Regions from separate parts of the Pseudomonas sp. NPDC079086 genome, predicted to be linked through region 3. Evidence: predicted binding sites of a transcription regulator. Region 3 holds the regulator's gene; each other region holds the start of a gene.
What was found. Region 3 encodes FliA, which starts transcription of late flagellar genes. Its sites were predicted from a motif close to CTAAAGTTTNNNNNNNNNNNGCCGNTAA; they were not measured.
Positions count from the first base shown of each region.

Region 1 (10,471 bases), on a different contig from region 3:
CAACGGCACCCTGGAGACGGACGAATACCTGGCCACACGCTTCCCCAATATCTACGCGGTGGGCGATGTCACCGGGCCGTATCAGTTCACCCATGTCGCGGCGCATCAGGCCTGGTATGCAGCGGTAAATGCCCTGTTCAGCGGTTTCAAGCGCTTCAAGGTGGATTACCGGGTGATCCCCGCCTGCACCTTTACCGATCCAGAGGTCGCCCGTGTCGGGCTGAGCGAAGGCGAAGCCAAGGCGCAGAACATCGCCTATGAGGTGACCCGCTACGGCATCGACGATCTCGACCGGGCGATTGCCGACGAAGCCGCCCACGGCTTTGTCAAAGTGCTCAGCGTACCGGGCAAGGACCAGATTCTTGGCGTAACCATCGTTGGCGAGCACGCAGGCGAGCTGCTGGCTGAATACGTGCTGGCAATGAAGCACGGCCTGGGCCTGAACAAGATTCTCGGCACCATCCACACGTACCCGACCATGGCCGAGGCCAACAAGTACGCGGCTGGCGAGTGGAAACGCGCCCATGCACCGCAAGGGCTGCTGCGGTTAGTCGAACGCTTCCATACCTGGCGCAGAAGCTGATGCGCGGCTTCCTGCTAAGCCTGCTGCTCATCACACCGCTGGCCCAGGCGGAGAACCTGTTAACGCCTTGGACAGCAGGCCCACCCAGCGGTGAATGGTCGGCGCCGTGGAAGCTGGCGGACATTCCCAAGCTCAAGCCGTCGCAGCGCACGCTGGTCGAAGTGGATGGCAAATCTGTATTGCGCATCAAGGCCGATGCGGCCGCTGGCGGACTGCTGCATCCGCTCGATCTACCCGGCGATCAACCCTGGCAACTGAGCTGGCAATGGCGCACCGAACAGCGCCTGGATAAAGCCCGCTTCGCCACCCGCGAAGGCGACGACTACGCCGCACGGGTGTATGTGCTGCTGGATTACCCGCTGGACTCGCTGAGCTTCGTTACCCGGCAGAAGTTGCGTCTGGCGCGCACCTTCTTCGACCCCGATCTACCGGCGGCAACCCTCAGCTACGTCTGGGATAACCGCGAAGCCCCCGGCACCCATGCCCGCAGCGCCTATACCGAAACGGTGGAGATGCGCGTACTGCGCGGCCCGGAAGCAGCGCTGGGCGAGTGGCTGACCGAGTCCCGCGATCTTCGCGCCGACGCCACTGCCGCCTTTGGCAGCGCGCCACGCAAGATTCTCGGCGTGGTGTTTGCCGCCGACAGCGACAACACCGGCGAGTCGGCAGAAAGCTATTTCGCCGCGCCACTGTTGCAGCGCGGCACGCCTTAATACCTATTCACGACCTTAGGCGGTTTGCGTCTGCTGCACCGCCTGCTTGTCGGCCTGGCGCGTCCAGCGATTGGCCCGGACAAAGGTGCCGAAATCGTTGAAACGTACGCCATGCTCGCGCATCACCTTGTGCGCGAACGGCACGCTGAGCTGGCGGATATAGAAGGGCTCCTTGACCACGAAATGGTGGATCGCGTGGCTGCTGCCGAAGTTGAAGCAGAACGCCTGCAGCGGCCACAGCCACCAGGGGTTGAGCACCTGGGTTTGCTGGATCACGTTGCCCGCCTCGACATCGCCGTAGTAGTGCATGTTCGAGCTGACGAAGTGCAGGCAGAACGTGCGCAGTACGTTGGGGCCAACCAACACCACTACGGCGATATTCACCACTGCCATCACCTGCAAGGTGGTCGCAGACCAGGCTACAGGCGCACCGAGCGCGGCGGCCGTGAAATCGATCAGGTGGAAGCCAAGAAACACATACCAGGTGCCCCAATTGAGCAGACCCAGCGGCGCGTAGACCTTGAGTGTGCGGGTCAAAATCAATCGGCGGTGCTTGGGGTTCGTCGCCCGTAGCCAGCGAATAAACGAGCTCATCATGTTGTCGCCGACCATCAGCAGGCGGGCAAAGCCCCAGGGCTCGCCATTGGTGATGGCACGCTCTTCCGTATCCTGCTCGCTGCCGGACACCTTGTGATGATTAAGGTGTAGATGGCGGCGCACCCAAGGGTTGATCGTGCTCGGCCGCGCTAGCCAGACCAGCGCCATCATCAGGTTGTGCGGCTCGCGGCGCTTGCGAAAGTACATCGAGTGGATCAGGTCGTGCTCCAGCTCATGGGTCAGCGAGGCGAAGAAGGCATTCAGCAGCAAGCACGCCCACCAGGCCAGATAGCCGCCGATATACAGCGCCGCCGAAGCGATCATCCCAACCAGGGCGAAAGTCAGGATGCCCGCACCGAGGGCGTCCTGATGCTTAAGCAGGGGGAAGCGCTGGCGCAGTTCGACACCGTGGGCCATGACCTGTTGGCGGATCAGCGCGGCACGTTGTGCGTCATTTAATGCAGCAGTGCTTGCAGGGGAGTGGGGCATGCCTACATCCTCTTGTTGATGAGGCCACAACTGTGCCGCGAAGCCCGGGCCTGCGCCTGACCCTGAACGCCAACCTGTTGACCGGACCCGCCAATCTGCATGAATGCCGAACCCACAACCCTGGCCAGCTGGACCCGCGCCCTGCGTAAGCAGCTCGATACGCTGGGCCTCGACAGTGCCGCGTTGTGCCAGGCTGCGGGGCTGCAGCCGAGCCTGCTGGATGACCCCAACGCGCGCTGCCCACTGTCCATCACCACGCGCCTGTGGCAACTGGCGGTCGAGGCCAGCGGCGACCCGGCGCTGGGCCTGAAGACCTCGCAGTTCGTCAGCCCGACCACCTTTCACGCACTCGGTTACGCCCTGGTCGCCAGCAGCAGCCTGCGCGAGATGTTCGAGCGTATTGTGCGCTATCACCGGGTAGTCAGCGATGCACTGGAACTGGAGTTGCGCGAATGCGCCGACTGCTACGAATTCCGCTTCCGCGTACCGCCCGGCAGCCTGCCACCAGCCGCCGAGGCGCTGGATGCCTTTGCGGCGATCTATGTGCGCAGCTGCCGCAATCGCCTCGGTCGCGACTTCGCCCCACTGGCGGTGCATCTACAGCGTGCCGAACCGAAGGATGCGCAGCCCTGGCATGCAATCTTCCGCGCGCCACTGTTTTTTGCCGCACCTGAAAACCTGCTGCGCTTTCCCCGCACCGCCTTCGAGCAGCGCCTGGACGACGGCAACCCGGAACTGGCCGAACACAACGAGACGGTACTCAAGCGCACCCTCGAACAGCTGCAGCACGCCACCTGGACGCACAAAGTGCGCGCATGCCTGGAGGCCCAGCTACCGGATGGTGAACCGTCCGCCGAACGTATCGCGCAGACCCTACATATGAGCCTGCGCAGCCTGCAGCGTCATCTGGCCGATGAAGGCCTCAATTATGAAAGCCTGCTCGCCGACACCCGCCAGCGCCTGGCCCTACAGCACATGCGCGACCCGCGCTGCTCAATCAGCGAAATCGCCTACCTGCTCGGTTTCGCCGACACCAGCAGCTTCAGCCGGGCGTTCAAACGCTGGACCGGACAAGCGCCCAGCCATTACCGCGAAGGACTGAAACAGCCATGAAGCATTACGACCTGCTGTTGATCGGTGCCGGTCACGCCCACCTCGGCGTGCTGCGGCGCTGGGCGTTGGTCGAACGACCGCCTGGGCGGATCGCCCTGCTCACTGCCGGACCGGTGGCCTGGTATTCCGGCATGCTACCGGGGCTGCTGGCTGGACGGCATCGCCCGGAAGATTGCCAGGTCGAGCTGCAGGCACTGTGCCGCGCGGCTAAGGTCGAGTTGCTTATCAGTCCGGTGGAAAGCCTCTCTGCCGCCCAGCAGCAGGTGCAACTGGCTGACGGACAAACCCTCAACGCCAGCTGGCTGTCGCTGAATGTCGGCGCCCAGATTGCCACTCCCGAGCAACACGGGGATGCGATGCATCTGCTGGCGGTAAAACCCTTCGATAAGTTCCTGACTGGTTGGCAGCAATGGCAAGCCATGCCAGAGCCCATGGCGATTCTCGGTGGCGGCGCCGCAGGGGTCGAGCTGGCGCTGGCCTTGGCCGGAAAGGTGCCGCAGCTGGCGCTGTTCTGCGCCGGTCATCTGCTCGATGGTTTATCTGCTGGCGTGCGCCTGCGCGCCCTCGGCCATCTGCGCCAACGCGGCGTCTGGGTGCGTGAGGATTGCCCCATCAGCCGCATCGAGGCCGACTGCCTGTTCAGCGGCGACGAGCCAGTCTGGCGCGGCCAGCGGCTGTTGCTGGCCAGTGGAGCCAAGGCGTTTGCCTGGCCGGCCCACAGTGGCCTGGGCTGCGACGAGAACGGCTTTGTGTTGATTGCCCCGACTCTACAGAGCTACACCCATCCAACTATTTTCGCCGTGGGTGATTGCGCCAGCCTGCCCGGTGCACGCAAGAGCGGGGTGTACTCGGTACGCCAGGGTCCGGTGCTGGCGAATAATCTGAATGCTGCACTGCGCGGCCTGTCGCTCAAGCGCTACCGCCCACAACGACAGAGCCTGGCCCTACTCGCCACAGGCGACGGCGGGGCGTTGCTGGACTGGCATGGGCACAGCGCCGGCGGGCGACTCTTTGGGCGCTGGAAGGACTTTCTCGACAAGGGTTTTATCCAGCGTCATCGTCTTTAAGCACTGAACCACCTGCGACCAAAGTGCCATGGCCCTGAACCGCCATGGGTGCTCGAATCAACCTCCCACCAAAGGTTGGCCGCAGGGAGCGTCACCCGCTATGGTCTATAGAATTGCCAACAACGGCCGATTGCCTACCCAGGCATATCCAGCAGCACGCACTCCGGTTCCAGCAGGCATGGCCCGCCCACCCAACAGCGGCGCGCCACAGGCAGTTTCTGGTAGTGGTTTGACCAGAATAAAAATAATGAGGTTTGTCATGCGCTCTGCGTTTATTACCTATCCCAAGGCCTGCCTGCTGCATGCCATCGGACTGGCCGGGTTGATGGTGGCTTACCAGCAGATCCAGCTGCCTTGGTTTATCAGCATTCCGTCCTTTCTGCTGCTGGCCCTGTGGCCGTGGCTCGGGCCCTGGCAGCGCCAGCATGAAGAGCAGCCGGAGCACGTCAATCCGCAGCACGAGCCGTTCAGCACCCTGACCCAAAGCCTGTCACGGCACACCTGCCATAACGCCCTTGCCGCGGCCGAAGTGGCGCATGCCGCGCAACAGTTGGCCGGCAAACTGCAATCGCAGTTGAGCGCCACCGAGCAGATCAACCAGGCCGCCGAGGCGATCACTCATACCGAACAGGACAACGCCCAGCGCGCGGAACAGACCCTGCTGGCCGCGCAGAGCGTGCGCCAGAACAGCAGCAGCGGGCAGCAGGAACTGCGTGAGGCAATTGATGCCATGCAGCACCTGAGCGCGCAGACCGCCACCAGCCGCGAGCTGATCGACGGCCTCAGTAGCCGCACCGAACAGATTGAGAAAGTCACCCAGGTGATCCAGTCCATCGCCAGCCAGACCAACCTGCTAGCCCTCAATGCAGCCATCGAAGCAGCCCGCGCCGGCGACCTCGGCCGTGGTTTTGCCGTGGTTGCCGATGAGGTGCGCAACCTGGCCGGACGCACCAGCAGCGCCACCGAGGAAGTTACGCAAATTGTCAGTGATATCCGCCAGCAGAGCGCCGCCGTGGTTAGCCATATGCAACAACAGGCCGAACAACTGACCCTTGCCGCACAACAGGTCAAGCACACCGGCGAGCAGCTGCAGGGGATTGCCGAACTGGCAGTGGATGTGGAAAACCAGGTCAGTCAGATCGACAGCGGCACCCGACAGAACCATGAACGTCTGGCCGAGCTGTCAGTGGCGGTGGGTCAATTGCGCGGTGATGTGGGCGACAGTGAAGGGCAGACCCGTCAGCTCAGCAGCGCCGCCGAACGCCTGGTCGGGCAGGCGGAAAGCGTTAGTGAACAGCTCGCCGAAGTCGGCCTGGATGCCTACCACCAACACATCTATGACCTCGCTCGCAGCGCAGCGGCGCAGATTGCCGCGCAGTTCGAAGCAGACTTGCAGAGCGGCCGGGTAAGCATCAGCGATCTGTTCGACCGTCACTACCAGCCGATTGCCGGTAGCTTCCCAGCCAAGTACACGACCCGTTTCGATAGCTACGCCGATCAGATTCTGCCGGCCATTCAGGAGCCCCTGCTAAGCCAGCATGAAGGCTTGGTATTCGCCATCGCCTGCACCCCGGAAGGCTATGTGCCGACCCACAACAACGACTTCAATCATCCGCCCTGCGGTGATCGCACAGTGGACACCCTGAAGAGCCGCAGCAAGCGTCTGTTCAATGACCGCACCGGCATCCGCTGTGGCAGCCATCAGAAGCCCTTGCTGCTGCAAACCTATATGCGCGACACCGGCGAGCTGATGCATGACCTGTCCGTGCCGATCATGGTTCAGGGCCGCCATTGGGGTGGTTTACGCCTGGGCTACAAGCCAGAGCCTTAAGTTTGACCGGGGCTGGCCAGCGCCTGCTGTAACTCTTCCGCCACCTGCTGAATCTGCTGGCGCAGCCAACGCCGTAATCGATCGGTATCCGTGCGCTCATGCCAGATCTGCATGACCTCGACCCGCGGCAATGTCAGAGGCAGCGGGTGAATACGCAGATCGCTGTCATAGGCCACGGCCTCCTCGGCCACCGAACGCAAGCAGGTCAGCAGCAGATCAGTGCCACGTAACAAACGCGGTGGCGCGATGAAACTGGATAACCCGGCAGCCACTTTGCGCGCCTGACCACGCTCGGCGAGGGCACGGTCAACCAGGCCATTGAGGTCACCGGTGAGGGTGGTCAGCAGGTGTTCACAAGCGAGAAAGCCCTGCATATCAAGGCCCGCTTGTAGCTGCGGATTACTCTGCGAAGCCAGCACTACGAAATCTTCACTGAGCAGGCGCTGTTGCCGGAAGGTATCCGGCAGGTCGGCAAAGAAACCGGCAATGGCCAAGTCACAGGTGCCTTTCTCCAGCTCCTCGCGCGGCAGTAAACCGCGGGTGTTATGGGTGATCAGTTGCAGGCTCGGCGCCTGCTCACGCAAGCGAGGCAACAGACGCGGCAGCAGGATTTGCTCAACATAGTCCGTACTGTAGAGGTGAATGCGCTCTGCGCGGGCGAGGAAATCGCGGCCTTCGCAGCGCTCGTAGAAGCCCTCCATCTCACTGACCAGCCTCTGCACCAGCGGTGCCAGCTCATGCGCACGCGGCGTCGGCGTTAGCCCGCGCGGCGCACGCACAAACAAAGGGTCGGCGAATTCATGGCGCAACTTGTTCAGCTTGTGGCTCAGGGCCGGCTGGCTAAGCGCCATGCGCGCCGCCGCCAGCGAAGCGCTGCGCTCCTGATACACCACATGAAACACCAGCAGCAGGTTAAGGTCCTTGTTGGCGATATTCATAAATTGGATACCAGAAATAAAAACTTTTGAATTATCGAATCATAGTGGCGCTCCTATGCTGTACGCCACCCACGCTACACACGGGCATTTATCCCCATGGAGCACGCTATGAAGATTCTGCTGGTACTGACCTCCCACGACCAACTCGGCGATACCGGGCACAAGACCGGTTTCTGGCTGGAAGAGTTCGCCTCACCCTATTACGTGTTCAAGGATGCCGGTGCGCAGTTGACCCTCGCCTCGCCCAAGGGCGGCCAGCCACCGCTTGACCCGAAAAGTGATGATCCAGACGCGCAAACCCCAGCCACCAAGCGCTTCAAGGCCGACCCCGAAGCGCAACAGGTACTGGCTAACACCCTGCCGTTGAGTCAGGTAAAGGCCGATGATTTCGATGCGGTGTTCTACCCAGGCGGCCATGGCCCACTGTGGGATTTGGCCGAAGACCCCACCTCGATTGCCCTGATCGAACGCTTCCAAGTGCTGAACAAGCCTGTAGCCGCGGTTTGCCATGCACCCGGGATATTCCGCCACACCAAAGCAGCCAACGGCCTGCCACTGGTCAGCGGTAAGAAAGTCACCGGGTTCAGCAACAGTGAAGAAGCCGCGGTGCAACTGACCGAGGTGGTTCCCTTCCTGGTGCAGGACATGCTCATCGCCAACGGTGGCCATTACAGCAGCACCAACGACTGGCATAGCCATGTGGCGGTCGATGGCCTGCTGATTACCGGGCAAAATCCGGCCTCTTCGGATGCCACCGCCGAAGCGCTGATGAAGCTGCTGAAAAGCCACTAAGACTCGAGTGAACTGGCGTCCGGGTTGCGCGTAGCGTACATAGGGCAGCACACCACCTGAACGCCAGCCGGAGAGAATCTCGACCATGCAGCTCAACGCCGACTTCAGCCAACGGGCGCTGATCCGCCCGGATGACAGCCCCTGGGTGGCATCGCCAATGCAGGGTGTAGAACGGCGCATGCTCGATAGGATTGGCGAGGAGGTGGCGCGCGCAACCTCCATCGTGCGCTATGCACCGGGCTCTCACTTCAGCGCGCACCAGCACCCCGGGGGTGAAGAGTTTCTAGTGCTGGAAGGGGTGTTCTCCGATGAACGCGGTGATTACCCGGCCGGCACCTATGTGCGTAACCCGATCGGTAGCCAACATGCGCCGTTCAGCCGCGATGGCTGTACGATCTTCGTCAAACTCATGCAGTTTGATGCGGCAGATGATCAGCACGTCGTCATCGACAGCAACCGTGCCGAGTGGCGACAAGGGTTGGTTGCGGGTCTGCAGGTGTTGCCGCTGCATCAGCATGGCACCGAGCATGTGGCGCTGGTCCGTTGGGCGCCGGGCACCTATTTCAATGCGCACCGGCATTGGGGTGGCGAAGAAATTCTGGTGCTCGAAGGCACCTTTCAGGATGAGTTCGGTGACTACCCCGCCGGTAGCTGGCTACGCAGCCCGCACCTGTCGCAGCACACCCCGTTCAGTGAACAGGGCTGCCTGATCTGGGTGAAAACCGGGCACCTACCCGATTAGCCAAGGCTGGCCATCAAGCGTTTGTAGACACGCGTGCGCCGCGCGGTTTTCAGTTGCTCCACTATCAAGGCGCGCAACGGCGAGACCTGCGCATTGGTGCGCTTGCCTTGGCTGAGCTGGCGCAGTTGGAACTTCACCGTGGCCATATAAGCCAGCGAGGCAAACGCCTTGTTCTTCCAGCGAATCGCCGGCAGTTCCGCGCGGGCCTCGTGCTGCCCCGCCTGCCACTGTTTGGGCAGCGCCGGTTCAATGGCCAACGCCGTACCGATGCCGGCCATGGCCACGCCACTGGCCAAGACCTGCTCCACCACCGGCAGGCGACGAATACCACCCGTGACCATAATCGGCATCTGCGCCACGGCGGCTATCTCGCCGGCAAACTCCAGAAAATACGCCTCACGTGCCAACGTCCGGCCATCGCGTGAATCACCCTGCATCGCCGGCGCTTCGTAGCTGCCGCCGGACAACTCGACCATATCCACTGCCAGCTCATTGAGCAGCTGCACCACCTGCTTGGCATCGGCCTCTGCGAAGCCGCCACGCTGGAAGTCTGCCGAGTTGAGCTTGACCGCAACGCTGAAGCCCGGCGTAACGCTCGCACGCACCGCCTTCACCACCTCCAGCAGCAGGCGCGCACGGTTTTCCAGCGTGCCACCCCAGCTGTCCGTACGCTTGTTGCTCAACGGCGAAAGAAACTGGCTGAGCAAGTACCCATGCGCCGCATGAATCTGCACACCATTGAAGCCGGCTTGCTCGGCCAGCTGGGCACTGCGGGCAAAGCGCTGGATCAGTTCATGAATTTGCGCCTCATCGAGCGCCTTGGGCAGTGGGAACATTTTCGACAATCCACCCAGTTCCAACGCCACCGCAGAGGGCGCGACAGTCTGTTGGCCGAGATTGGCCTGCATTTGCCGACCGGGGTGGTTGAGCTGAACCCAGATCTGTGCGCCTTTACTTCGGCCGATACGCGCCCACTCGCGGAATTTATCCAGCTGCCGCTCATCCTCTAGCACCACACCGCCGGGCCCCGTCATGGCATGGCGGTCGACCATCACATTGCCAGTCAGCAGCAAACCAGCACCGCCTTCGGCCCAGGCCTGATACAGACGTAGCAACTCAGCGGACGGCCCTTGGCTGGCGTCGGCCATGTTCTCTTCCATCGCCGCCTTGGCAATACGATTAGGGATAACGCTGCCGTTGGGCAGTTGCAGGGCTTCGAACGCGCTCATGGAGAACTCCGGGGTGGTCAATGCCGCAAGCCTAAGGTTAAAGTCAACTTTAAGGTCAATAGCCCGGAGTGCAGAGAATGAAGATTGGTGAACTGGCTACACGCAGTGGGCTTGCGGCTTCACGCATCCGCTTCTACGAAGCCAGCGGACTGATCAACGCCCAACGCCAGGCCAACGGTTATCGCAGCTATCCGGAGCAAGCAGTGCAAACGCTAGGCATCATCAGCTGCGCGCAACAAGCTGGGTTCAGCCTGGACGAGATACGCCGCTTACTGCCACAAGCCGATTCACAGGGCTTGGGGCACGATGAATTGCTTGCCAGCTTGCAGCGCAAGATCGGCGAAATTGAGCTCATGCAGCAGCGCCTGGCGCAGAAC
Region 1 is NZ_JBITTY010000001.1:618,826-629,296, forward strand. Features, by position in the region: gene ACIGEK_RS03025 (FAD-dependent oxidoreductase) at 1-583, shown strand, start outside; gene ACIGEK_RS03030 (DUF3047 domain-containing protein) at 583-1,296, shown strand; gene ACIGEK_RS03035 (fatty acid desaturase) at 1,312-2,382, opposite strand; gene ACIGEK_RS03040 (AraC family transcriptional regulator) at 2,482-3,495, shown strand; gene ACIGEK_RS03045 (FAD-dependent oxidoreductase) at 3,492-4,562, shown strand; gene ACIGEK_RS03050 (methyl-accepting chemotaxis protein) at 4,888-6,393, shown strand; gene ACIGEK_RS03055 (LysR family transcriptional regulator) at 6,390-7,331, opposite strand; gene ACIGEK_RS03060 (type 1 glutamine amidotransferase domain-containing protein) at 7,440-8,123, shown strand; gene ACIGEK_RS03065 (cupin domain-containing protein) at 8,209-8,865, shown strand; gene ACIGEK_RS03070 (NADH:flavin oxidoreductase/NADH oxidase family protein) at 8,862-10,094, opposite strand; gene ACIGEK_RS03075 (MerR family transcriptional regulator) at 10,172-10,471, shown strand, end outside.
Region 1: the regulator FliA is predicted to act here: its motif matches at 4,668-4,695, upstream of ACIGEK_RS03050 (methyl-accepting chemotaxis protein).

Region 2 (10,471 bases), on a different contig from region 3:
GCTCGCGCGGCCCCATGACAATTTTGCCGTTGTCACGCAGCCAGGCCACATAGGTGCCAGGTGGAGGGTTCTCATGAAAGAACTGTCGTACACCACTGACAATCGAGCGACCTAGAGCCTGCTGATGGCTTGCGCTGGCCAGCTTGCGGGCCTCATTAGGGTTGGAGATAAAACCGGTTTCAACCAGGATCGACGGAATATCCGGCGATTTCAGCACCATAAAACCAGCCTGCTCCACTCGGCGCTTATGCAGCGGTGTCACCCGCCCCATATTACCCAGCACCTTGTTACCGACATTCAAACTGGATGACAGCGAGGCAGTCATCGACAGATCAAGCAGCACTCCGGCAAGCATCTTGTCCTTGTCGTCCAGGCTGACATTGCCTGCACCACCGATCAGGTCGGACTGGTTCTCCGAGTCGGCCAGCCAGCGTGCAGTTTCCGAGGTCGCACCACGGTCCGACAGGGCATACACCGACGCCCCGAATGCCGCAGCCCGCGGCGCAGCATCGGCATGGATTGAAACGAACAGATCCGCGCCTTTCTTGCGGGCGATCTCGGTGCGCTTACGCAGCGGAATAAAGTAATCCCCGGTGCGCACCAGTTCTGCGCGAAAACCTTTCTCGGCATTCACCTGGCGCTGCAGCTCTTTGGCAATCGCCAGAGTCACATGCTTTTCGAACTGACCCTTGACCGGCGACAGCGCACCCGGATCTTCACCGCCATGCCCCGCGTCGATGGCAATCACGATATCGCGTTTACCATTGGGTACCGGTGTCAGCTTCGGCGGCGCTTGCGTCGGCGTAACGGGCAACTGAGGCGCTGCCGTCACGGGGGTAGTTGGCAGGCTTGGTGCCGCGCCACTCTCCTGGTCAAACAGATCGACAACCAGGCGATGGCCATATTGCTGATTGGGCGCCAGAGTAAAGCTCTTCGGCGTTACCGACGCCGAGAGGTCAATGACCACGCGCAAGTCTTCAGGCGTGCGCTGCGCTGAGCGCACACCTGTAATTGGGGTATTACTCAGGGCGAGCTGATCAAGGCTGGTTGCCAATTTGGCGCCATTGACGTCAATAACAATACGATTCGGCGCCGAAAGCTGAAATACGCTGTGCTGAACAGGGCCAGACAGGTCGAACACCAACCGGGTGTTATCCGGTGCACGCCAAAGCCGCACACTGCGCACATCTGAAGCGGCAAGCACATCGGCACTCAAGCCGATCAATGCCACTCCAATTGCGATGAAACGCGCGCTTATGCGCATAGCCAACCCCATTGTTATTGATTCATGCTCAGACGGCCAAAGCGGCACGCCAGGTGGCGCCGCGCTCACCCTGCATATGTAAACGCAAGGCCCGGCCGGCCCCATGCGGGCTAATGGTAATGTCCATGTCGGCCTTTGGCAAAACGCCTGCACCGCGCTGCGGCCACTCGACCAGACACAAGGCATCGCCTTCGAAGTAATCACGAATCCCCAGATACTCCAACTCCTCGGCATCCACCAGACGGTAGAGGTCGAAGTGAAAGGCGCGCAATGCGCCAATTTCATAAGGTTCCACCAGGGTAAAGGTTGGGCTTTTCACCGCTCCAACATGCCCCAGCCCGCGAATAATCCCGCGCGACAGGGTGGTTTTGCCGGCGCCAAGATCGCCATGCAGATAGATCACACCAACGCCACCGGTCACCTCGGCGATACGTGCACCCAGCGCCAGCATTGCCTCTTCGTCGGCGGCAAACAGCTCTAATTCAGACACGCAGACTGCTCCTGCAACAATTCACGAATAACCGCACACAAATCACTGGCCGCCAGGCCACGCCCCTGCAGAGCCAACCGCTCGCCGGCGCAAGCATGCAGATAGACCGCCAGCTGAGCAGCCTCCAGCGCAGGCAGCCCTTGAGCCAGCAATGCACCGATAAGCCCAGCCAGCACATCGCCCAAGCCGGCTCCGGCCATGACCGGATGGCCGCGATCACACAACCACAAACGACCATCCGCCGCGGCAATCAGGCTGCCCGCACCTTTCAGCACGCACACTGCCTGATAGCGCTGCGCCAGGGCGCGCGCGGCTGCCGGACGGTCGGCCTGCACCTCGGCAGCACTGACACCCAGCAGCCGCGCCGCCTCTCCGGGATGCGGAGTAAGCACGACATTCGCCGGTAACTGGACCTGCGCTTGCGCCAACAGGTTCAGCGCATCGGCATCCCAGACCTGCGCAGCGAGGCTGACCGCTGCCGCCGATAACAAACTGCGGCCCCAGGAACCCTGCCCCAGACCAGGGCCAACCACCCAGACGCTGGCATTCGCGCCCAGGGCCAGCAGCTGATTGGCCGAGGCCACACCAGCGCCCATCACCTCGGGCAGACGCGCCTGCGCCGCCGGCAGATGCTCACTGCGGGTCGCCAGACTAACCAGCCCGGCACCGCTGCGCAGCGCGCTTTGTGCGGCCAGCAAACCAGCCCCGGCGAAACCACGATCCCCGCCGACCACCAGCACATGACCCAACTGGCCCTTGTGCATGTTGCGCGAGCGTATCGGCAACTGCGGCAAGCTGGCCTGCGCCAGGCGTTGTGCGGCAAACGCCTGAGTCGCGACCAGAGTCGAATCGGCCTGCAAATCGTCAAACTGCAGCTCACCCAGATAATCCGCCGACTGCCCGGTAAACAGGCCCAGTTTCAGCCCGATCAGGGTTACCGTCAGCTGCGCGTGCACGGCAACGCCCAGCACCTGGCCGCTATCAGCGCAAAGCCCGGACGGGATATCCACCGCCAACACAGGCAGATCGCCGGTATTCAACAGACGGATGGCCTGAGCATAGGGCTCGCGCACCGTGCCCTGCAGGCCCGTACCAAGCAAAGCGTCAAGTACCACGCCTTGCAGCTCGGCGCAGTCGCTCCAGGGCTGCACCGGCACGCCGGCGGCCAGCGCCTGATCACGGGCCAACGCGGCATCGCCTTGCAACGGCGCCGCATCACCCACCGCCAGCACCTGCACCCGCCAGCCGGCGCGCAGCGCCAAAGCAGCCACCAGGTAGCCGTCGCCGGCGTTATTACCGCGCCCGGCCAGCACTGTCAGCACACCTGCATCCGGCCAACGCCTACGCAAGGCACGCCAGATGGCATGCGCGGCGCGGCTCATCAGCTCAAAACCCGGAGTGCCGGCAGCGATCAGCCGCGCATCCAGCTCGCGCACCTGGGCGGCGCTGTACAGCGGCAGAGGAAGATTGTCTGGCGAATGCGGCATGCGTGGGCTCCGATGTCTGGCAGAATTATACCCACCTCCGCTCCGGTTACCCGTCTTCATATGAACAGCGCCAATCTTGATCTTGCCGCCCTCGCCCAGTCGATCAAAGACTGGGGCCGCGAGCTGGGCTTTCAACAGGTCGGGATTACCGATGTGCAGCTGGGTGAACACGAAGCGCACTTGCAGCGCTGGCTGGATGCCGGCTACCAGGGCGAGATGGACTACATGGCCGCTCACGGCAGTAAACGCTCCCACCCAGACGAGCTGGTGCCCGGCACCCTGCGCGTGGTATCGCTGCGCATGGACTACCTGCCCGGCGACACACAGATGGTCAAGCGCCTGAGTGAGCCGGAAAAAGCCTACGTGTCGCGCTATGCCCTGGGCCGCGACTACCACAAGCTAATCCGCAAACGCCTGCAACAACTGGCCGAACGCATTCAGCAGCAGATCGGCCCATTCGGCTATCGCGCCTTTGTCGACAGCGCACCAGTGCTGGAAAAGGCCATCGCCGAACAGGCTGGGCTGGGCTGGATCGGCAAGAACACCCTGGTGCTCAACCGCAAGGCTGGTAGCTACTTCTTTCTCGGAGAGCTGTTTGTCGACCTGCCACTGCCGGTCGACCCACCCCACACCAGCGAGCACTGCGGCCGCTGCACCGCCTGCATGGATATTTGCCCGACCGCGGCCTTTGTCGGCCCCTATGTGCTGGACGCGCGGCGCTGCATTTCCTACCTGACCATCGAGCTCAAGGGCTCAATTCCGGAAGAGCTGCGCGCACCGATCGGCAACCGGGTGTTCGGCTGCGACGACTGCCAGATGGTCTGCCCGTGGAACCGCTTTGCCAAACCCACCGAGCAGAGCGACTTCCAGCCGCGCCATAGCCTGGACAACACTGAACTGGCCGAGCTGTTCGGCTGGAGCGAGGACGAATTTCTTAGCCGTACCGAGGGCTCGCCGCTGCGCCGCGCCGGCTACGAGCGCTGGCTGCGCAACCTGGCGGTGGGCCTAGGCAATGCGCCCTCCAGTATCCCGGTGATGGAAGCGCTCAAGGCGCGCCGCGAGCACCCTTCCGAACTGGTGCGCGAGCATGTTGAATGGGCCTTGGCACGTCACGGCCTCTAGAAAACACATATCGGTGCCCAGAAAAAAGCCCGCATTGGCGGGCTTTTTCATGCATCAGACTTTGAGGAAGTGCTGGCGGTAGTGTTTCAGCTCAGCGATGGACTCACGGATATCATCCAGCGCCTGATGCGTACCCTGCTTCTGGAACGATTCCTTGACCTGCGGCGCCCACAAACCGGCGAGAATTTTCAGGGTCGAGACATCTAGGTAGCGGTAATGAAAGTATGCCTCCAGGTTCTGCATGTACTTGTAGAGGAAGCGCCGGTCCTGGCCGATGCTGTTGCCGCAGATCGGTGACTTGCCCTTCGGCACCCACTGTTCAAGGAAGGCAATGGTCATGGCTTCCGCTTCGCCCGGGCCAATTTTACTTTCACGTACGCGCTGGGTCAGACCGCTGCCACCGTGGGTACGGGTGTTCCATTCATCCATGCCGGCGAGCAGCTCATCACTCTGGTGCACGGCAATCACCGGACCTTCGGCGAGGATGTTCAGGTCGCTGTCAGTGACGATGGTGGCCATCTCGATGATGACGTCCGTTTCGGGTTCCAGACCGGTCATTTCCAGGTCGATCCAGATCAGGTTCTGCGGGTTCTGCATGCTGCGCTCCTCGGCTAAGGCCGACAGTTTAGCGAATAAATCAGCCACGCATGCGCCACAACAATAGCCGTGACTTGCGCCAGTCATGCAGCTCGATCTGCTGATCCGCCGGCTGCCCAGGCACCTCAAAGGTGTTGCTGATCAGCAGACTGCCCAGCGGCATCTGCTCACAGGCCTTGGCCCACAGTTCAGGCATCGGCGCCGGAGACAGGAAGCAATACACCACATCGAACGCAGACAGGTCGCTGCGCCAGAGATTTTCATAACGGATCTGACAATTGCCCTGGGGCAAGGCGCGCAACCAGGCGATGAGAAAAGACAGCGGTGCGGTTTCCACCCCGACAAACTGCGCCTGCGGGAACTGCCGGGCTAGGCTCAGCAGCATGCCGGCCGGGCCGCAACCCAGATCGATAAAGCGAAAGTGCTCAGGTTGCTCGCCCAGTACGCCGAGCAGATACTGGCGAGCGCCGGCCCCCGTTAGGTACAGCGGCACTCGCTCGCCAAAGCTGTTCCAATTGAGCAGCAACAGCAGGACAAAACCGCCAAGAAACACCCAGGAAGGCAGCGGCGCACCACTGGCCAGCAAAAGCGCCGGGACGAACAGTAGATTCAATCCGCACCACCAGCGCGACAGCCACAGGTAACGCGCCAGAGTGGCAGCCAGCAAACCTTGCAGCAGGCCTGCAGCTAGCCAGGTCGGCCGCCATGGCGACAGCTGGGCCGTCAGATACAGCGCCAGGCCGACCAGCACGGTCGCGCCCACCTGGGCAGACAAGGCCAGTAACGCCGGATATTGGCGGACAACGCGCAGCATGTAGACTCCTGAACCGTCCGACCGATGATGCACCGCAGTTTAGCCGCGCCAGCAGCTCAATAGGCAGCCCGTGCTAGACTCGCGACCGTTTATTGCGCAATTCAACTCTCGGAAGACCCATGGCCAAACGCCAACTCAACCGCCGGCAAAACTGGCGTATCGAAAAAATCCAGGGCGAGCGTGCCGCCCGCGCTGCCAAGCGTGAGTCACAGGCTGTACAGATTCTTGAAGGCGGTGACCTCGGCCCAGAACAGACCGGCCTGGTCATCGCCCACTTCGGCGTACAGATTGAGGTTGAAGCACTGGATGGCGAACTGGCCGGCCAGGTATTCCGTTGCCATTTGCGCGCCAACCTGCCGACCATGGTCACCGGTGACCAGGTGGTGTGGCGTGCCGGCAACCAGGGCATTGGCGTAATCGTCGCGCAACTGCCGCGCAGCACCGAACTGTGTCGCCCGGACACCCGCGGCCAGCTCAAGCCAGTAGCAGCCAACGTCGATCTGATCGTGATCGTTTTCGCGCCCCTGCCCGAGCCTCACGCCAACCTTATCGACCGCTACCTGGTCGCCGCCGAGCACGCCGGCATCCGCCCACTGCTGCTGCTGAACAAGACCGACCTGCTGGATGAGCAGAACGCCGTGGCACTCAATCGCATGCTCGGCGTTTACCGCGAGCTCGGTTATCCGCTGCTGGAAGTGTCCGCCCACGGCGGCGACGGCATGCAACAGCTGCAACGGCAACTCGATGGCCATGTCAGCGTGTTTGTCGGCCAGTCCGGGGTGGGCAAGTCGTCGCTGGTCAACAGCCTCCTACCGGAAGTCGACACCCGCGTCGGGCCGCTCTCCGAGCTGACCGGCAAAGGCACCCACACCACCACCACCGCGCGACTGTTCCACTTTCCCGGCGGCGGCGAGCTGATCGACTCCCCCGGGATTCGCGAGTTCGGCCTGGTGCACGTCAGCCGTGATGATGTCGAAGCCGGCTTTATCGAGCTTCACGACCTGATCGGCCAATGCCGCTTTCGCGACTGCAAGCACGACCGCGAGCCAGGCTGCGCCCTACTCAAGGCGCTGGAAGACGGCCGCCTGCACCCGCAACGCATGGCCAGTTATCGGCATATTCTGGCCAGCCTGCCAGAAGCCGAGTACTGAAATGCACAAGGCCGCGACATTGTCGCGGCCTTGTGCCAATGGCAGTAGCTCACTCAGCGGGCTGATCGAACTGAAGCACACCTTCCTCGAAGATATTCAAACGCTCGCGCAACTGCCCATCAGGCAACGGATCACCGGGCACTGCAGCATCTGGCGAAACAGGTGCTACATCGGGTGTCGTTGGCGCACCGTCCGCAGAGACATCACCCTGCGCGCCCTCAATGGCTCGCTGGGCCTTCTTCGTCAGCACCACGATATCGATACGTCGATTAACCGGATTAAGCGGATTCTCCCGATCAAACAAGGCCGACGACGCATAACCCACCACGCGCGCGACCTGCTCGTCATCATAGCCACCCGCGACTAACACACGGCGCGCTGCATTTGCGCGATCAGCGGAAAGCTCCCAGTTACCATAGCCGCCACGCCCGACGAAGGGCTGGGCATCGGTATGACCACTGACGCTGATCTTGTTTGGCACTGCAGCGATGGTGTCGGTCATGGCCAGCAGGATGTCCTCGAAGTACGGCTGTAAGCGCGCGCTGCCGGAAGCAAACATCGGCCGGTTCTCGGCATCCATGATCTGGATACGCAAACCATCCTGGGTGATTTCGAAAAGGATCTGATCCTTGAAGTTCTGCAACTGAGGATTTTCCTCAACCTTGTTCTGCAACTCCTGCAGCAACAACTCCAGCCGCTCGCGCTCGACCTCTTCGGCTATCGACTCGGCCTGCAGCTTATCGACATCGGCCTGCGCATCCTCGGCCGGGCTCTGCTCTTCCTGCGGCTCAGGGTTAAGGGTGCGATCGGGAGCTGGTGTAGGTGTGCCGCCCAAGTCGATCACATAGGGGCTGGCGCTTTCCGAGAAGCCCACAGGGTCCTGGAAATAACCGGAGATCAGTTTTTTCTGCTCTGGTGTAGCCACTGACATCAGCCACATGACCATGAAAAACGCCATCATCGCCGTAGCAAAGTCGGCAAAGGCAATTTTCCAGGCACCACCGTGGTGGCCGCCGGCAACCTTTTTGACCCGTTTAACGATAATCGGCTGGTTGTTTTCCATGCTATGCCTTAGCTCCCACGCATAGCCTGTTCAAGCTCGCTGAAACTCGGACGGTGCGCTGGATAGAGCACCTTGCGGGAAAACTCGACCGCCAGCGACGGCGGCATACCTGAGGCAGAGGCCACCAACCCGGCTTTGATTGCCTCATAAACGTTCAGCTCTTCCTTGGCGTCATGCTCCAGCGAACCGGCCAGCGGGCCAAAGAAGCCATAGGACGCCAGAATCCCAAGGAAGGTACCTACCAGTGCAGTGCCGACCTTCTCGCCAATTTCCGCGTTGTCGGCCTCGGCGAGGATCGACATGGTGATCACGATACCCAGTACCGCCGCCACGATCCCCATGGCTGGCATACCGTCGGCAATCTTCGCCACAGCATGCGCCGGGTGCTCGAGTTCTTCTTTGAGGCTGGTGATTTCCATGTCGAACAACCCCTCGAGCTCGTGCGGGGCCATGTTGCCTGACGACATAATGCGTAGGTAATCGCAGATGAAAGATGTCATCCGCTGATCTTTGAGGATACCGGGGTACTTGCTGAATATCGGGCTGGCTGCGGGGTCTTCAACATCTGCCTCGATGGCCATCATGCCTTCGCGGCGGCTCTTGTTGAGAATCTCGTAAAGCAGCTTAAGCACATCCAGGTAGTAGTGGTGAGTGAAGCGCGAGCTGAACATGCTCAGCGACTTCTTGAACACCTGCATAAACATGCTGCCGGGATTGGCCTGCAGAAACGCCCCCAATGCTGCACCACCAATGATCATCACTTCGAAGGGGTGGACCAACGCCATAAACTTGCCGCCAGAGAGGATAAACCCCCCTAGAACGCTGGCGAATACAACAATGATACCGATGATTTTTGCCATAGAAAGAGACTTGCCAGAGAGGGTAGAAAGGGGCTTTGCAAAACAACCCTTCTATTTATCGGAAGTTTTGCGCGAGACTATAGCCAGTTAAGGTCAAAAGCCAGCTTGTCTCAACCCGCATGCCAAAGCCCGCCCACTACCCGCGCACTCTCACAGACTGGCTCAAGCAGCTAGACAGCCAGCTATTGCCTGCCTCCAGCGACAGCCAGCTGAAGCTGCGCCGAGCCCTGGCAGATAGCAATCGCTCGATGCGTGAACTGGCGGATTTGATGCAGGGCTGCCCAGCCCTGGCACTCAGCGTATTGCGTGAAGCCAACCGCAAGAGCAGCGGGCTCAGCGAGCAAACCGAAAGCCTTGAAGCAGCCATCAACCGCCTCGGCATTAAACGCACCGAAGACCTGCTCAATGCCTTGCCCGCTCTGCCTGAACAAGAGCTACCCATAGCTTTGCGACAAATCCAGCTGATCAGCCAGCATGCCAGCCACCAGGCTAATGGGCTGTTTGCCGGCCGCCTGGCGCGGCTGTGGCAGGAAGTACACTGGGGCAGCCTGCTGTTTCTCGCGCCGATCTGGACCTTGCTCGCCGCCCATCCTGAATTATTCGAGGTCTGGGAGCAGCGGGTACTGGTTAAGGGCGAAGCGGCGAGCAAGGTTGAACAGGAGCTGCTGGGCGTACCGCTGCTGAAGCTGTGCCTGGCCCTGAGCGAGCAGTGGCATTTACCGGAATGGATCATTCAGGGTTACAGACTGCTGGTCAGCGACCGCCGCCTACTGGTCAAGGCCCTGCATATCGCCCGCGATAATGAACACCCACTGCAACAGCAACAAATCCTTGATGCCGACAGCAACCTGCGCCGTTGGCTGACTCAACCAGCCAACAGCATTCTACTGGCCAACGGCCTGGCGCTTTCCGCGCACTACGCCTGGAACAGCCCGCATAGTCTGCGTTGGCAGCGCCTGACCGGCCTATTCTTGCAACTGCCTCTCGATAACGTGCAGCAGTTGCTGCATCAGAACGCCGTCAGCAGTGCCCGGCAGATGCCCGGCACCGACCTCTGGCACCCAGCCGAAGCGCTGCTCTGGCCGTGGCAGGCGCGGCACCTGCGAACCACAGTCGAGCAGCCCAAGGCGGCGGTCGTCAGCGAGTGGCGCCAGCAATGCGCGCAACTGCTTGCCCAGCCCAGCGCGTTTACCAATGTGCTGCAGCTCACCGCCTGCGCCAATCAGGCAACCCAGGCCTGCGGCATGCAACGCGTACTGATCCTACTGGCCGATCGTAACCACACACGCCTGATCGCCCAGCAGCAGAGTGGCCTGGACAATGCCGCCGCCAGCCTCAGCCTTGACCCACAGCAAAGCCAGGTGCTACGCCGACTACTCAGCGCCCCCGCACAACTAAAACTGAGCCCGGCCAACATCGCGCAATATTCCGCCATGCTGCCCGGCTCGCTGAAAAGCCTGTTCCCCAGCGAGCACCTGCTGATTCGCTCAATTGCCAGCAACAACCGTGTGGTTATGCTGATCTTCGCCGACCAGGGCGGCCGCCCGCTGAGCGATGCCAGCGTGCAAGGCTTTGGCAAAACCGTGCAATGCATTGAGCGCGCCCTAGCCAGCTTTGCCACCC
Region 2 is NZ_JBITTY010000001.1:1,354,347-1,364,817, reverse strand. Features, by position in the region: gene ACIGEK_RS06350 (N-acetylmuramoyl-L-alanine amidase) at 1-1,276, opposite strand, end outside; gene tsaE (tRNA (adenosine(37)-N6)-threonylcarbamoyltransferase complex ATPase subunit type 1 TsaE) at 1,293-1,754, opposite strand; gene ACIGEK_RS06340 (NAD(P)H-hydrate dehydratase) at 1,742-3,241, opposite strand; gene queG (tRNA epoxyqueuosine(34) reductase QueG) at 3,302-4,363, shown strand; gene orn (oligoribonuclease) at 4,418-4,960, opposite strand; gene ACIGEK_RS06325 (class I SAM-dependent methyltransferase) at 5,001-5,774, opposite strand; gene rsgA (small ribosomal subunit biogenesis GTPase RsgA) at 5,894-6,925, shown strand; gene motB (flagellar motor protein MotB) at 6,975-7,988, opposite strand; gene motA (flagellar motor stator protein MotA) at 7,997-8,848, opposite strand; gene ACIGEK_RS06305 (HDOD domain-containing protein) at 8,968-10,471, shown strand, end outside.
Region 2: the regulator FliA is predicted to act here: its motif matches at 8,904-8,931, upstream of motA (flagellar motor stator protein MotA).

Region 3 (10,471 bases):
CAGGACGTGCCGCAGGCTTGGTTGGCGAAGCAGATGTCGTGGCAGGCGCTGCCACAGGAGGCGGACTCAAACTACGACGGTTACTGCGCGCAATGGTATGAATTTTTTCGCAGAGCAGCTGTTTAACCCGCTCCGGGTTGCGCGAGATATCCTCGAAATTCTTCGGTAGGAAATCCACCGCTCCGGCTTCCAGCGCATCCAGCGTAACGCGAGCGCCCTCGTGGGTCAGCGAGGAAAACATCAACACCGGCGTCGGGCAGCGCTGCATGATGTTACGCACAGCCGTGATGCCATCCATCATCGGCATCTCGTAATCCATGGTGATCACATCGGGCTTGAGCGCCTGGGCCTGTTCGATGGCTTCACGGCCGTTAGTGGCGGTGCCGATTACCTGAATGTTTGGGTCGGCTGAAAGAATTTCCGACACGCGCCGACGAAAAAAACCGGAGTCATCAACCACCAACACCTTAACAGCCATAAACACTCCTAAGCGGCGCGACAGATAGCTGCGCCGCTAACAATCAGATACGCCGGGCATAACGTTTAAGCATGCTCGGCACGTCAAGAATCAGGGCAATACGTCCATCACCGGTAATGGTCGCGCCCGACATGCCTGGAGTGCCCTGCAGCATTTTGCCCAGCGGCTTGATCACCACTTCTTCCTGGCCGACCAGCTGATCGACCACAAAGCCGATACGTTGACTGCCAACGGTGAGAATCACCACATGCCCCTCGCCTTGCTCGACGTGGGCGGCACTGCCGATCAGCCAGCGCTTGAGGTAGAACAGCGGCAGGGCCTTGTCACGCACAATGACCACTTCCTGACCGTCGACCACATTGGTTCGCGACAGGTCGAGGTGGAAGATTTCGTTGACGTTGACCAGCGGGAAAGCAAACGCCTGATTGGCCAGCATCACCATCAGCGTCGGCATAATGGCCAGAGTCAGCGGCACCTTGATGACGATTTTCGAGCCCTGGCCCTTAACCGAAAACACGTTGACCGTGCCATTAAGCTGGGAAATCTTGGTTTTCACCACGTCCATGCCCACACCGCGACCGGAAACATCGGAAATCTCGGTTTTGGTCGAGAACCCCGGTGCGAAGATCAGGTTGTAGCACTCGAATTCGTTGAGACGGTCGGCGGCATCTTTATCCAGCAGACCTTTTTCTACAGCCTTGGCCCGCAGCTGATCGGCATCCATACCTTTGCCGTCATCGGAGATCGACAGCAGGATATGGTCGCCCTCCTGCTCGGCGGACAGGATCACCTTGCCGCCACGTGGCTTGCCTGAAGCTTCACGCTCTTCCGGGGTTTCAATACCGTGGTCGACCGCGTTGCGCACCAAGTGGACCAACGGATCGGCCAGCGCCTCGACCAGGTTCTTGTCGAGGTCGGTTTCTTCGCCGACCAGTTCCAGATTGATCTCTTTTTTCAAGTTGCGCGCTAGATCGCGGACCAAGCGTGGGAAGCGTCCGAAGACCTTTTTGATTGGCTGCATGCGGGTTTTCATTACTGCGGTCTGCAGATCAGCCGTTACCACATCCAGATTAGACACCGCCTTGGACATGGCCTCATCGCCACTGCTGGCGCCCAGACGCACCAGGCGGTTACGCACCAGCACTAGCTCACCGACCATGTTCATGATTTCATCCAGCCGCGCGGTATCAACCCGCACAGTGGTTTCCGCCTCGCTAGGCGGCGCAGCTTTCTCGGCTGCAGGCGCGGCTGCCGGAGCAGCAGGCGCCTTGGCCGGCTCCGTTTTAGCTGCAGGTTTTGCAGCTGGCTTGGCAGCGACCTTTGCAGGCTCCGCAGGCTTAGCTACTGGAGCTGCCGGAACTGCTGCAGGCTTGATCGCCTCAGGCTCAACAAACTTGCCTTTGCCATGCAGCTGATCAAGCAGTGCTTCGAACTCGTCGTCGGTGATATCACCGCTCGGGGGTGCTGCAGGCTCAGACTTGGCCGCTGGCGCGGCGGGTGCCGATACAGGTGGCGGAACAAACTGACCCTTACCATGCAACTGATCGAGCAGCGACTCGAATTCATCATCGGTGATTTCATCGCCAGACGCCGCTACTGGCTTGGCCGGAGCAGGTGCAGGTGCAACATCAGGGGCCACAAACTGGCCTTTGCCATGCAGCTGATCGAGCAATGACTCGAATTCATCATCAGTAATTTCATCACTGCTAGCAGCGCTCGGAACTTGCGCCGGAGATTCATCCAAGGCGCCCAGCAAATGCTCGAACTCACTGTCCGTGATATCGCCTGCGGTCTCAGCAACTTCAGGTTCAGGTTCAGGCTCAACGTGCGCTTCAGCCGACACAGTGTCTTCTGCGCCAGCCGGCTCAGCCAAACGGGCTAAGGCGGCCAGCAGCTCAGGGGTGGCGGGGGTTAGATCGGTACGCTCACGCACCTCGGTAAACATGCTGTTGACGGCATCCAGTGCTTCCAGCACCACATCCATCAACGCGGAGTCGACGCGCCGCTCACCCTTACGCAGGATGTCGAAGACGTTTTCTGCGATATGGCAGCATTCCACCAGCTCATTGAGCTGGAGAAAACCGGCACCACCTTTGACGGTATGAAACCCGCGAAAGATAGCGTTGAGCAGATTCATGTCATCCGGGCGACTTTCCAGCTCTACGAGCTGCTCGGACAGTAGTTCAAGAATCTCGCCGGCCTCTACCAGGAAGTCCTGGAGGATTTCTTCATCGGCGCCGAAGCTCATAAGACGTGCTCCTAAAATCCCAGGCTGGAAAGCAGGTCGTCGACATCATCCTGATTGGATGCGACGTCTTCACGCTTATCGGCATGAATCTGCGGACCTTCACCACGCGAAGGCTCTTTTTGTTTTTCTTGTTCGGCGCGGAGCAACTCGTGGTTGTGCTCAATGCCGGCAAATTGGTCCACCTGACTGGCCATCAGCACCAGTTTCAGCAGGTTGCTTTCCACTTCGGTAACCAGCTGCGTTACACGCTTGATCACCTGCCCTGTAAGGTCCTGGTAGTCCTGAGCCAGCAGAATGTCGTTGAGGTGCCCGGATATCTTGGCGCCATCACGCTCGCTACTAGCTAGAAACAGCTCAACACGCTTGGCCAACTCACGGAAGCCATCGGCGCTCATCTCGCGGCGCATAAAGCGCCCCCAATCAGCGCTCAGGCTATGTGCCTCACTACTGAGGTCATTAACCAATGGGGCACTCTGCTCAACCAGATCCATGGTGCGATTGGCCGCTTTTTCGGTCATCGTCACCACGTAATTCAGCCGTTCAGTGGCATCGGTTATTTGCGAAACCTCCGTGGCATGCGGCATATGGGGGTCGAGCTGGAAATTGACGATGGCGTTGTGCAGCTCACGCGTCAGCTTGCCGACTTCGTGATACAGACCACGGTCACGCGCCTTGTTGAGCTCATGTATCAGCTGTACCGCTTCACCAAAGTTGCCTTGTTCCAGGCTATCTACCAGTTGGCGAGCGTTGTGTTTCAGGGTCGACTCAAGGTCACCCTGAACGGAATCTTTATGTTCCATAGCACCCTCATGGCAGACATCAGCCGTTGACCCGCTCGAAGATTTTCTCGATCTTCTCTTTCAGCACTTGGGCGGTGAACGGTTTAACTACATAACCGTTAACCCCAGCCTGGGCTGCTTCGATGATCTGATCGCGCTTGGCTTCTGCAGTAACCATCAACACCGGTAGCGTTTTCAGGCGTTCATCTGCGCGAACCGCACGCAGCAGGTCGATACCCGTCATACCGGGCATGTTCCAGTCAGTCACCAGAAAATCGAAACTGCCGCTCTGGAGCATGGGCAGCGCGGTGACGCCATCATCGGCTTCCGCTGTGTTGGTGAACCCCAAGTCACGCAGGAGGTTCTTGATGATCCGTCGCATCGTTGAAAAGTCATCAACGATGAGGATTTTCATGTTCTTGTCCAAGTCGACCTCCGTACAGTCCCAAACGCACCCAGCAACCTGTATGCGCTTTTAATCGTGAAACCGGCCCAGCGTTAGCAAATGCAACTCAATGTGCGCGCCACTCGCCCAGACGAGCGCGTAAACGAGCGGCACACTGACTGTGTAGTTGGCTTACACGTGATTCGCTAACCCCCAACACCTCGCCGATCTCTTTAAGATTCAATTCTTCATCGTAATATAGCGCTAACACTAGACGCTCGCGCTCCGGCAGGTTGGCAATAGCATCTGCCAAGGCCGCCTGAAAGCGTTCATCTTCCAGATCACGAGAAGGTTCGAGGTGGTTGCTGCCAGCGTCTTCACCCAGCCCGCCGTGCTCGCCGTCCTGCAACAGGTCGTCGAAACTGAACAGGCGGCTGCCTAAAGTGTCGCCAAGAATGCCGTAGTAATCCTCGAGACTCAATTGGAGTTCGGCCGCAACCTCTTGATCTTTAGCGTCTCTGCCAGTTCTAGCCTCAATTTTTCTAATCGCATCACTGACCATGCGGCTATTGCGATGCACCGAGCGTGGCGCCCAGTCACCTTTGCGCACCTCATCGAGCATCGAACCACGAATGCGAATACCGGCGAATGTCTCGAAACTGGCGCCTTTGCTGGAGTCGTATTTTTTTGACGCTTCGAGCAGACCGATCATACCGGCCTGGATCAAGTCGTCGACCTGCACATTGGCCGGCAGACGGGCCAACAGGTGATAGGCAATGCGTTTGACTAGGGGCGCGTAGCGCTCGATCAACTGGTGCTGGGAGTCCTGCGCCTGCGCCTTGCTATACATACGAAGTCCAGAGGCTGCTGTCATATGGCCGTGTCCGCGATCGGTTGCTGCACCAGACGCTCAACGAAAAACTCCAAATGACCGCGCGGGTTAGCCGGTAACGGCCAGGCGTCGACTTTCTGGGCTATCGCCTTGAACGCCAGCGCGCACTTCGAGCGCGGGAAGGCTTCGTAGACCGCGCGCTGCTTCTGCACGGCCTTGCGTACTGACTCGTCGTAAGGCACTGCACCTACATACTGCAGGGCAACATCGAGAAAGCGATCAGTCACTTTAGTCAGCTTAGCAAAGAGGTTGCGACCTTCCTGCGGGCTGTGGGCCATATTGGCCAATACGCGAAAACGATTCATGCCGTGGTCGCGGTTGAGCAGCTTGATCAGCGCGTAGGCGTCGGTAATCGACGTGGGCTCATCGCACACCACCACCAACACTTCCTGGGCCGCGCGCACGAAGCTGACGACACCATCACCAATACCGGCGGCGGTGTCGATAATCAGCACATCGAGGTTGTCGCTGATATCACTGAAGGCCTGGATCAGCCCGGCATGCTGCATGGGCGATAGCTGCACCATGCTCTGAATGCCAGACGCTGCTGGCACGATACGAATGCCGCCAGGCCCCTGCAGCAACACATCACGCAGTTCACACTCGCCGCTGATGACGTCTTCCAGGGTGCGTTTAGCGCTTAGGCCAAGCAGCACATCGACGTTGGCCAAGCCCAAGTCGGCGTCCATCAGCATTACCCGGCGGCCGAGATCAGCCAGGGCCAACGCCAGGTTCACCGAGACGTTGGTCTTACCGACGCCACCTTTGCCGCCGGTCACCGCAATCACCTGTACGGGATGCATACCCATGTTTTCTAACACCTTGTCTAACTTCGACTGGAGCCACTTGGTCGGCTAAGCACGTTTCAATTCCAACAACCTGCCACTTAACTGACGCGTCGTGCAGGTTGCTGGTAAAGGCCGGCAAACATCTCCGCCATCGTATCCTCGCTTGGATCTTGGGTCGCCTGCAGCCCTACGGCTCGGCTCACCAACTGATGACTGCGGGGAATCTGCAAGTCATCGGGAATGCGTGGCCCATCAGTGAGATAGGCTACCGGTAGACGCTGGCTAATAGCCAGTCCTAAAACCTCACCCAGGCTGGTGGCTTCATCTGCTTTGGTCAGGATGCAACCAGACAAGCCGCAGCGCTTATAACTATGGTAGGCGGCTTTCAGCACTTGGCCCTGGCTGGTGGCGGCCATTACTAGATAATTTTTTGCGTTGACGCCACGGCTGGCCAGGGTTTCCAGCTGCATACGCAGGGCTGGGTCGTTGGCGGGCAGGCCGGCAGTATCGATCAGCACCACTCGCTTGCGCGCCAGCGGAGCCAGGGCCTGGGTCAGCGACTGACCCGGATCGACCAGGGTCACCGGGACATTGAGAATACGCCCCAGAGTCTTGAGTTGCTCCTGAGCACCAATGCGGTAGCTGTCCAGGCTGACCAGGGCAATATGCTGCGCGCCGTACTTGAGTACGTAACGCGCGGCCAGCTTGGCTAGAGTGGTGGTCTTACCCATGCCAGCTGGGCCCACCAGGGCGATCACACCACCCTCTTCCATCGGCTCCTGCTTCGGCGTCTTGATCGCATGAGCCAGGTGCGCCAGCAGCATGCGCCAGGCTTGGCGGGGCTCGGTTACGTTACTGACACGTTCGAGCAGCGCTTTCGATAATTCGGCCGACAATCCCATACGCTGCAGACGGCGCCACAGATTGGCTTGCTGCGGACGGCGGTTCTGCAGCTGCCCCCAGGCAATCGAACCCAACTGCACTTCAATCAGCTCGCGCAGGCCATGCAGCTCGAAACGCATCGCATCCAGGGCGCGCTGATCGGTTACCGCAGCAGGCGCAGCCTGAGATTTGCGCATGACGGCAGCCAGGCTGTCAGCAGGCAAGCTGTCGGCAGCGCCAAACAGCTGGCGGTCTTTGCCGGCATCAACCTGAGTACGGGTGGTCAGCTCGGCCTGGGCCGTGGCGATTTTTGCCTGGGTCTTGCGCAACTCGGCTTCCAGCGCCGGATTGGGCTGACGGGCTGGCGCGGCAGGCACCTGATAATCCAGCGCAGCGGTCAGTTCGACACCGCCGGCTACCCGGCGATTACCAATGATCGAGGCATCGGCACCCAGCTCATCACGCACCAACTTCATGGCGGTACGCATATCGGCGGCGAAAAAGCGTTTGACCTGCATGGCCTGTAACCTCGATTAGTTCTGCCCCACCGTCGCAACGATGGTGACCTGCTTGTTATCCGGAATTTCCTGGTATGCCAGTACATGGATACTCGGAACCGCCAGCCGCGCGAATCGCGAGAGCATCGCCCGGACCGGACCGGCCACCAGCAAAATCACTGGCTTGCCGAGCATCTCCTGGCGCTGCGCCGCTTCCACCAGGGAACGCTGCAGCTTCTCGGCCATGCCTGGCTCCAGGAGGATGCCCTCCTCGGAGCCTTGACCGGCCTTCTGAATACTGTTGAGCAATATCTGTTCCAACCTGGGCTCCAGGGTGATCACAGGCAGCTCCAGCTCTAGTCCCACAATGCTTTGCACGATTGCACGGGCCAACGCGACGCGTACCGCCGCCACCATCGCGGCGGGATCTTGACTCTTCACCGAGACATTGGCGATGGCTTCCGCAATGGTGCGGATATCGCGTACCGGTACTTGCTCCTGCAGCAGGCTCTGCAGCACCTTGAGCAGGGTCGACAGGGAGATCATCCCTGGCACCAGCTCTTCAGCCAGTTTGGGCGAGCTTTTGGCCAGCAGCTGCATCAACTGCTGCACTTCCTCATGCCCTAGAAGCTCGTGGGCATGCTTGTGCAGCACTTGGTTGAGGTGGGTGGCGACCACGGTGCTGGCGTCCACCACGGTGTAACCGAGGGATTGCGCCTGATCGCGCTGGCTCGGGTCGATCCACACCGCCTCCAAGCCAAATGCCGGGTCTTTGGCGGCGATGCCGTTAAGCGGACCAAACACCTGTCCAGGGTTGATCGCCAGCTCGCGATCCGGGTGTACCTCCGCTTCAGCCACACTTACCCCCATCAAAGTCAGGCGATAGGCATTGGGCTGCAGATCAAGGTTGTCGCGGATGTGCACCGAAGGCATCAAAAAGCCCATTTCCTGGGAAAGCTTCTTGCGCACACCTTTGATACGCGCCAGCAGTTGGCCACCCTGGTTACGGTCCACCAGTGGAATCAGGCGGTAACCTACTTCCAGGCCGACCATATCCACCGGCGTCACGTCATCCCAGCCCAGTTCCTTGACCTCCTGCGCTTTCTGCGCTGGCAGTAATTCTTGTTGACGCTGTACTTCCTTGATCTCGTTTTCCTTGGTCGCACGCTGCTTATTAGCAATCCAGTAAGCAGCACCCGCAGCCACCAGACCCAGACTGATAAAGGAGAAATGCGGCATGCCGGGAACCAACCCCATGGCGATCATCACTGCGGCCGTCACTGCCAGCGCGCGCGGCGAAGCGAACATTTGCCGATTGACCTGCGCACCCATGTCCTCCGAACTGGACACCCGGGTAACCATAATGGCGGCAGCGGTAGAAAGCAGCAGCGAAGGAATCTGCGCCACCAGACCGTCACCAATGGTCAGCAATGTGTAAATGCGCCCCGCGTCGGCGAAGCTCAGGGAGTGCTGAAATATGCCGATGGCGATGCCGCCGATCAGGTTGATAAACAGAATCAGTAGGCCGGCAATCGCATCACCGCGAACAAACTTGCTGGCACCGTCCATGGAGCCATAGAAGTCAGCTTCTTGGGAAACCTCGGAACGGCGCTTCTTGGCTTCAACCTGATCGATCAAACCCGCATTCAGGTCGGCGTCGATAGCCATCTGCTTACCAGGCATGGCATCCAGGGTAAAACGTGCGCTGACTTCGGAGATACGCCCAGCGCCCTTAGTGACCACCACGAAGTTGATGATCATAAGGATGGCGAACACCACGATACCGACTACGTAGTTACCGCCAATCACTACCTCACCAAAGGCCTGGATCACCTTACCCGCAGCATCGTGGCCATCCTGACCATTGAGCAGCACCACGCGCGTAGATGCGACGTTGAGCGCCAGACGCAGCAAGGTTGCCGCCAGCAAAATGGTCGGAAATACGGCGAAATCCAGCGGGCGCAAGGCGTAGATCGCCACCAGCAGCACGACAATCGACAGGGCAATACTGAAGGTAAAAAGTACATCGAGGAGGAACGGCGGAATCGGCAGCATGACCATGCCGAGCATGACCAGCAGCATCAGCGGTATGCCCAGATTGCCCTGCTTCAACCCCGACAGGTTGCTGCGCACATCACCGATCATTTGCGAGCGATCTATTGCCACACCACTACCCCAGCCAATTCAATCTTTTGACGCGAGTCGCGCCTTTGGGGAGGGTTTTGCAAGAAGCTGTCCAACTTTGCCAGGCTAAGCCAAACAACAGTCGAGCCAGATGCAATGGCTAATCGTCACTCGTCGCGGCGTAAATCCGGCGGGATTGGCATATCTGGCAGCGGACCTGGGCGCTTGCCCTTGCCCGCCTGGTATTGACGCAGCTGGTAGACGTAGGCCAACACCTGAGCGATGGCCAGGTACAGGCCAGCAGGGATTTCCTGATCCAGCTCGGTGGAATAGAACACCGCCCGCGCCAGGGCTGGCGACTCCAGCACCATGACTTTGTGCTCATTGGCAATTTCGCGAATCTTCAAGGCGGTGAAATCGCCACCCTTGGCCAGCAGCACCGGTGCGCTACCCTTGGCCGGGTCGTATTTCAGGGCCACGGCAAAGTGCGTCGGGTTGGTGATGACCACGTCGGCGCCCGGCACCGACTGCATCATGCGCCGCTCGGCCATTTCCCGCTGCAACTGGCGAATACGCTGTTTGACTTCGGGCTTACCCTCGCTGTCTTTGTACTCGTCGCGCACTTCCTGCTTGGTCATCATCAGTTTCTGCTTGCTGCTCCAGAGCTGGAACGGCACATCCACCGCTGCGATCAAGATCAAACCGCAGGACATCCAAAGCGCACTCCAGCCAACCACCGTCATCGAATGCAGAATGGCGGAGTCAATTGGCTCATGGACAATCGCCAGTATGTCGTCCTTCCAGGCAGACAACACTGCAACCCCCACCAGCAAGATCAGAATGAATTTGGCCAAGGCCTTGAGTAACTCAACCAGAGCACTGGCCGAGAACATTCGTTTAAGCCCCGCCAAAGGATTCATTCGACTCATCTTAGGAGCCATGGCTTCAGCAGAAAACAACCAGCCACCCAGCGAAATTGGCCCAACAATCGATACGACCAGCAGAAGCATGAGCAGTGGGAACAGCGCCTCAAGTGCGATCTGCCCCGAGGCAGCCAACCACAGCCCCATAGTGCGCTCATCCATGATCGCCTCGCGTGGCAGAGAAAAGTTGCCACGCATGATGTCCAGCATGGAATTGCCGATACTGCCGCCGAACGCCAACATGCCGCCAAATCCGCCCATGGTCACAGCGAGGGTGTTTAGCTCTTTAGAGCGGGCAATCTGACCCTTCTCACGCGATTCGCGTACGCGTTTCTCCGTGGGTTCCTCACTTTTATCGGCACCACTCTCGGATTCGGCCATGGCTTAACTCGCCCCCGCCATTTCACGCAAAAATTGCAACGCCTCGGTGGCAAACACCTGGTACTGCGCAAGGATATCGGCCATGCCGATCCAG
Region 3 is NZ_JBITTY010000002.1:965,994-976,464, forward strand. Features, by position in the region: gene ACIGEK_RS14235 (chemotaxis response regulator protein-glutamate methylesterase) at 1-478, opposite strand, end outside; gene ACIGEK_RS14240 (chemotaxis protein CheA) at 522-2,726, opposite strand; gene ACIGEK_RS14245 (protein phosphatase CheZ) at 2,738-3,526, opposite strand; gene ACIGEK_RS14250 (chemotaxis response regulator CheY) at 3,546-3,920, opposite strand; gene fliA (RNA polymerase sigma factor FliA) at 4,018-4,764, opposite strand; gene fleN (flagellar synthesis regulator FleN) at 4,761-5,591, opposite strand; gene flhF (flagellar biosynthesis protein FlhF) at 5,669-6,970, opposite strand; gene flhA (flagellar biosynthesis protein FlhA) at 6,986-9,109, opposite strand; gene flhB (flagellar biosynthesis protein FlhB) at 9,241-10,377, opposite strand; gene fliR (flagellar biosynthetic protein FliR) at 10,381-10,471, opposite strand, start outside.